2 regions of the Paractinoplanes hotanensis genome follow, and region 1 is predicted to be linked to the other one. Evidence: predicted binding sites of a transcription regulator. Region 1 holds the regulator's gene; the other holds the start of a gene.
The links. The regulator HspR, encoded in region 1, represses chaperone genes until heat shock. The targets are predictions, from matches to a motif close to TTGAGTNNNNNNNACTCAA.
Positions count from the first base shown of each region.

Region 2: lon (endopeptidase La) is a predicted target of HspR. The motif match lies at 2,117-2,135, and genes of this name have one in related genera.

Region 1 is NZ_JAMQOL010000042.1:65,193-68,599, reverse strand. Features, by position in the region: gene grpE (nucleotide exchange factor GrpE) at 1-296, shown strand, start outside; gene dnaJ (molecular chaperone DnaJ) at 364-1,563, shown strand; gene LXN57_RS29495 (heat shock protein transcriptional repressor HspR) at 1,582-2,016, shown strand; gene LXN57_RS29490 (hypothetical protein) at 2,044-2,493, opposite strand; gene LXN57_RS29485 (cation:proton antiporter) at 2,620-3,407, opposite strand, start outside.
Region 2 is NZ_JAMQOL010000048.1:131,813-135,219, forward strand. Features, by position in the region: gene lon (endopeptidase La) at 1-2,042, opposite strand, end outside; gene LXN57_RS33325 (hypothetical protein) at 2,317-2,955, shown strand; gene LXN57_RS33330 ((2Fe-2S)-binding protein) at 2,971-3,407, opposite strand, start outside.

The DNA of each region.
Region 1 (3,407 bases):
TGCTGACCGCGCTGCTGCCGGTGCTGGACGACATCGACCGGGCGCGCGAGCACGGCGACCTGGCCGGCCCGTTCGCCTCGGTGGCCGAGTCACTGACCACGGCGACCGGCAAGCTGGGGCTCGTGGCCTTCGGCGAGAAGGGCGACCCGTTCGACCCCAACCGCCACGAGGCGGTGGCTCACCTGACGTCCGCGGACGTCGCCGAGCCGACCTGCGTCGAGGTCATGCGCCGCGGTTACACGCTGGGCGAGCGGCTTCTGCGACCGGCCCTGGTCGCGGTGGCCGACCCGGAGTGATCTCACACGTTCGTCCCGCCTGCCGCCTCGCGGCAGGCGGGACCTGCCGCAGGAGGGGGGAGGCGGGATGAGTTCGAAGGACTGGCTCGAAAAGGACTTCTATGCCGTTCTCGGCGTGCCCAAGTCCGCTCCGACCGACGAGATCAAGAAGGCGTACCGAAAGCTCGCCCGAGATCTGCACCCGGATCGCAACCCCGGGAACAAGGAGGCGGAAGAGAAGTTCAAGGCCGCCTCCGAGGCGTACGACGTGCTCTCGGACGACAAGAAGCGCAAGGAATACGACGAGATGCGCTCGCTGTTCGGCTCGGGCGCGTTCCGCCGGGGGGCCCGTTCCGGTGGCGGCACCCAGTTCGACCCGTCCGACCTGTTCGGCGGGTTCAGCGGCGCCGGTGCGGCCGGTGGCGCGCCCGGCGACCGTCGCTTCGGCGGTGCCGGCTTCTCGGACATATTCAGCTCGATATTCTCGGGCGGCGGGCCTGGTGGTGGCGCCGCACGCCGTGGCGGTCCCCGTCGCGGCCGGGATGTCGAGACCGAGGTGACGCTCGACTTCGCGCAGGCCGTGAAGGGCACGACGCTGCCCTTGACGCTGCGCTCGGCCGGCGAGTGCGAGACCTGCCATGGCAGCGGGGCCAAGCCCGGCACGTCGCCGCGCACGTGCCCGCAGTGCCAGGGCACCGGCCTCATCTCGCGCAACCAGGGATCGTTCAGCTTCTCCGAGCCCTGCCGGGACTGCCAGGGCGCGGGGACGATCGTCGACCAGAAGTGCACGGAGTGCCGGGGCACGGGCGGGGTCACCAAGAACCGCACGATCAACGTCCGGTTCCCGGCCGGGGTGGCCGACGGTCAGCGCATCCGGCTCAGCGGCCGGGGCGAGCCGGGCGACCGGGGTGGCCCCGCGGGCGACCTCTTCGTGCAGGTCATGGTGCGACCGGACGAGTTGTTCGGGCGTACGGGTGATGACCTGACCCTGGTCGTGCCGGTCACCATTGCGGAGGCGGTGCTCGGCACCGATCTGCGGGTGCCGACGCTGGACGGCCCGGTCACCCTGCGGGTGCCGCCGGGCACGCCGAGCGGCCGCAAGCTGCGGGCGCGAGGCAAGGGAGTCACACGCAAGGACGGACCACCCGGAGACCTGATCGTCACGGTCGACGTGCAGATGCCGGGTGGAGTCACGGGGGAGGCCCGGGACGCGCTGGAGCGGTTCGCCAAGCTGACCCCGCCCGCCGGGCGGGAGCGGCTCGAGGCCCGGGTGCGCCGGAACACCTAACGGGATCGGGAGGGGCACATGCATGAAGAGATCAGCATCTCGGTCGAGCAGTCCTCCGACGCGAAGGTCCTGATCATCTCGGTCGCGGCTCGCCTGGCCGGGATGCACCCGCAGACACTCCGTCAGTACGACCGGCTCGGGCTGGTTCAGCCCGGCCGGGCCGGCGGGGGCGGGCGCCGCTACAGCGAGCGGGACGTGGCGTTGCTGCGCGAGGTGCAGAAACTCAGCCAGGAGGAAGGCGTCAACCTGGCCGGCATCAAGCGCATCATCGGACTCGAGCAGCTGGTGGGCGACCTGCAGGAGCGGGTGCGGGAGCTCGAGCACGAGCTCGCCGACGCGTACGCCCGCCTCGCCCAGCTCGAGAGCCCGTACGGCCGTGGAGATCTGGTACGCCAGGAGCGCCCCTCGACCGCGCTGGTCGTGTGGCGCCCCCGGCGAGCATCCGACAGGTAGGAAAGGCCCCGTGCGGGGCCTTTTCTCTTACCTGCGGTTGTTGAACAGGCCGAGCCGGCGGGGGTGGCGGACGAGGCCGCCCTCGATCCAGTCGGTGTAGTCGAAGATCTCGGGCCGGCTCATCAGCACGCGGCAGTTGTGCGCCCAGATCGACATCGGCTCGTCGCCGACCTCTTCCGCACGCTCCACGAACTTCTTGAGCCGGCGCTTACGCTGCCCCGAGGCGTTCTGCCGGACGCCGTCGGCGGCGTAGATGTACATGCAGTGCTGGGCGAAGCGGCGAGCCGGACACTGCCTGTCCATCGCCAGTTCGAACAGCGTCGGCGCCAGGACGTCGCCGGAGATCAACAGGTCCCAGTCGGGGGGCATGCCGCTGAGCGGCACAGCCTCCGGGTGATAGGCCCACGCCTGCAGCTCTTCCGGCCGAGGATCGACCGGATTGGCGAACCCGAAAAAAGTCGACTCACGCACTGTCACGTCGCCGCCCGAGAAAGTCCGATAACACGTAGTTGTCGCAGGCGAAACTAGCGCGCCGACCTTGTCCGGCGAAAGTGTCAAGAGCTCACAATCGGATACCGGTCAGTAGCTTTATGCAGCCTCAGGTCAGTCCTCGGCGGTGAGTGGCTGCACCTTGGGTCTCGTCGGCGGCCCCCAGCGGCGGACAAAGGTCTTGAACCAGTCGTAATCGGGCAGCCGGGCGAGCAGCGGGCCGGAAACGACCGTGATCAATACGTACGCCGTGGCCAGCGGGGCCAGCCGCGGCTCGACACCCGACGCGACGGCCAGCCCGGCGATGACGATCGAGAACTCGCCCCGCGGCATGAGGGCCAGCCCGGCCCGCAGCCGGCCGGGAACGGCGATGCCCACCCGGCGGGCCGCGAAGTAACCCGTCGCGACCTTGGTGAGCATCGTGACCACGGCCAGTCCCAGCGCCGGCAGCAGAACCGGGGGCATGTCGGCCGGATCGGTGGACAGGCCGAAGAAGACGAAGAACACCGCGGCGAACAGGTCGCGCAGTGGGGACAGCATCTGCGTCGCGTGGTGCGCGACCGGACCGGAGATCGCGATGCCGACCAGGAAGGCGCCGACCGCGGCGGAAACGTTGAGCTCCTCGGCCACGCCGGCCACGAACAGGGTCAGCCCGAGGACGCCCAGCAGCAGGGCCTCGGCGTCCTTGGCCGAGATCAGGGCGCTGATCTGGCGGCCGTAGCGGATCGCCACGACCAGCACCGCGACCACGGTGACGACGGCGACGCCGAGCGACTTGAGCCCGCCGATCAGGCCCACCCCGGCCAGCACGGCGGTGACCAGCGGCAGGTAGAAGGCCATGGCGAGGTCCTCGATGACCAGCACCGAGAGAATCACCGGCGTCTCGCGGTTACCGAGCCGGC
Region 2 (3,407 bases), on a different contig from region 1:
ACCCGCCCGGTCAGCGACACCTCGCCGGTCATGCCGACCTCGGCCCGCACGTTGCGGCCGAGCAGCAGCGAGACCAGCGCCGTGGTCATCGTGACGCCGGCCGACGGCCCGTCCTTGGGCACCGCGCCCGCGGGCACGTGCAGGTGGATCGGGTGGTCGAGCTGCTCGGGCGAGATGCCCAGCTCCTCCGCGTGGGCCCGGACGTAGGAGAGCGCGATCTGCGCCGACTCCTTCATCACGTCGCCGAGCTGGCCGGTGACCGACAGGCCGCCCTTGTCACCGGGCAGCAGCGACGCCTCGATGTAGAGCACATCCCCGCCCATCCCGGTCACAGCCAGACCGGTGGCCACACCGGGAACGGCCGTGCGCTCGGCCGACTCCGGCTCGAAGCGCGGCCTTCCGATGAGGTCCTTGAGGTCGGCCGCCCCGACGGTGACGGGCAGCTCGCCCAGCGCCGCCTTGCGGAACACCTTGGCCAGCAGGCGCTCGAACGACCGTACGCCCGCCTCCCGGGTGTAGTTCGCGGCGATCTCGCGCAGCGCGTCCTCGGTGACCGTCACCTCGCCCTCGGACAGGGCAGCGCGCGAAAGCTGCCGCGGCACCAGGAAGTCGCGGGCGATGGCGACCTTGTCGCTCTCGGTGTAGCCGTCGATCGCGATGAGCTCCATCCGGTCGAACAGCGCCTGCGGGATCGTCTCGAGCACGTTGGCGGTGGCGATGAACACCACGTCCGACAGGTCGAGATCGAGATCGAGGTAGTGGTCGCGGAACGTGTGGTTCTGCGCCGGATCGAGCACCTCGAGCAGCGCCGCCGCGGGGTCGCCGCGGTAGTCGCTGCCGACCTTGTCGACCTCGTCGAGCAGGACGACCGGGTTCATCGAGCCCGACTCGCGGATGGCCCGCACGATGCGGCCGGGCAGGGCCCCGACGTACGTACGGCGGTGGCCGCGGATCTCCGCCTCGTCGCGGACGCCACCGAGGGCGACCCGGACGAACTTGCGGCCCAGGGTGCGGGCGACCGACTCACCCAGCGAGGTCTTGCCGACTCCGGGCGGCCCGGCCAGCAGGATCACCGCGCCGGAACCGCGGCCGCCGACGACCGTCAGCCCGCGGGACTCGCGGCGGGCGCGCACGCCGAGGTACTCGACGATGCGGTCCTTGACCTCGTCGAGGCCGTGGTGGTCGGCGTCGAGCACGGCTCGGGCCGCCACCAGGTCGGTGTTGTCGGTGGTGCGGACGTTCCAGGGCAGGTCGAGGACCGTGTCGAGCCAGGTGCGGATCCAGCCGGCCTCGGGGTTCTGGTCGCCGGCCCGCTCCAGCTTGCCGACCTCGCGCAGCGCGGCCTCGCGGACGTCGCCGGGCAGGTCGGCCGCCTCGACCCGGGCGCGGTAGTCGTCGTTGCCGTCGGCCTCGCCCTCGCCGAGCTCCTTGCGGATGGCCTTGAGCTGCTCGCGGAGCAGGTACTCCCGGTTGCGCTGCTCGACCGACTCGCGGACATCGCTGTCGATCTTGTCGCTGACCTCGGACTCGGCCAGGAAGTCGCGGGTCCACTCGATCAGCAGCCGCAGCCGGGCCTCCACGTCGGGAGTCTCCAGCAGCTCGCGCTTGCGGTCGTTGGACAGGTACGGGGCCCAGCCGGCGGTGTCGGCCAGGTCGCCCGGGTCGTCGATGGCGCTGACCGAGTCGATGACCTGCCACGCCTCGCGGCGCTGCAACACCGAGACGACCAGCTGCTTGTACTCGGCGGCCAGCTCACGGGCGTGCTCGCTCGGCGCGACGGTCGCGACCGGCTCGGCCTCGACCCACAGGGCCGCGCCGGGGCCGGTCACCCCGCTGCCGATGCGTGCTCGGACGCCGGTGCGGAGAACGGCAGCGGGCGTGCCGCCGCGGGACTTGCCGACCTGCCGCAGGCTCGCCACGACGCCGTGGGACGCGTAGCGGTCCTCGAGCCGGGGCGCGATGAGCAGCTCGGAGCCGGCCGAGGTGCGGGCCGCGTCCACGGCGGCCTGGGCCGCCTCGTCGAGCTCGACCGGCACGACCATGCCCGGCAGCAGAACGATGTCGTCAAGGAACAACACGGGAAGTCGCTTGGTGGCCACCCGGCACCTCCGAAAAGTTGAGTATGAGCCGCTCAACCTCGAAGGCCGTCAACATCTTCCGCCGTTCACTGCCAGCGAACACCGTCCGCCAGCAGGCTCAGCACCACGGGCAGTGCGAGGTCCGCGCGGAGGCATATGGCACAAACAGGTGATTCCTGCCATTGGGTCTGGGTAGACGATCGAACGACAAAGATCACGACTCCTGGAGGTTCTCCCCGTGCGTCGCTCCGCAACTCTGACCACCAGCGCCGCTCTGACCGGCCTCGCGCTGGTCCTGTCGGCGTGCAGCACGCCCTCCCCGGCCCAGGCCCCGGCCGGCATCGCGTCGACGCCGTCGGCAACGGCGCCGGAGACCACGTCGCCCTCACCAACTCCGGACGACACCAGGGTCGACCCGGCCGCGGCCACCAAGCAGATCCTGGGCGGCAAGCGGCAGGCTCTCATCCACATCACCGAGGACGACAAGGACTGGAGCGCCTCCTACGAGGGGCCGATCACCATCGGCTCCGGCACCGACGACGGCGCCCGGTTCCGGCTCATTCCGGCCGGCAACGGCCAGTTCCTGATCGAGGCGCTTCGGGCCCGCGAGGAGGGCGGCCGCTGGTGCGTGAACGCCGACACCGGGGACGAGCCGGTCAGCCTGGGCACGGTCAAGTGCGCCGAGAACGAGAACACCCTCTTCCGGATCAGCGCGACCGGCAAGTCGGACGACAAGGGCCGCCCCACGCACTGGATCTCCAACGAGAAGTTCGGCACCGTGCAGGTGCGAAACGACGGCTCGGCGCTCTACATCCAGGAGGTCGGCGACGGCGGCAGCCGCGGCACTTTCAGCTTCGTCGACCGTGGCGCCCTCTGAGAACCGCGGCGCCCGCTAAGGCCCGTAGGCGAGCAGCCGCGTACGGCGGGAGTCGTCGTCGCGCAGGGGGCAGGTGTCGCAGCGGTTCTCGGCGGGCGAGCCGGGTTCGGACGTGCTGCGGTAGTAGAGGCAGCACGTGCCGCGCACCTGGTGCAGACGATCGCCGGCCGGGAACTGGCGGCTGCGCGGGAAGCGTACGGGGACGTGCCGGGCCAGCGCGTCCAGCAGGCGCTGCGCCCGCGACCAGGCGGCCTGCTGGTCGCGCCCGGCCAGTTCGGCCAGCCACAGGGCCGTCGCCGTGACGTCGTCGGCGGCCAGACCCCAGAGGTTGCGTAGCCCGAACGGGGCCCGGGTGCGCACCGCCTCGAAGAGCGGGGTCAGCGTGGCCGCGGCCCGCGACGCCCACCAGTCGTCGAGGGCGTTCTCGTCCGGCAGGGCGACGCTGTCGGGGT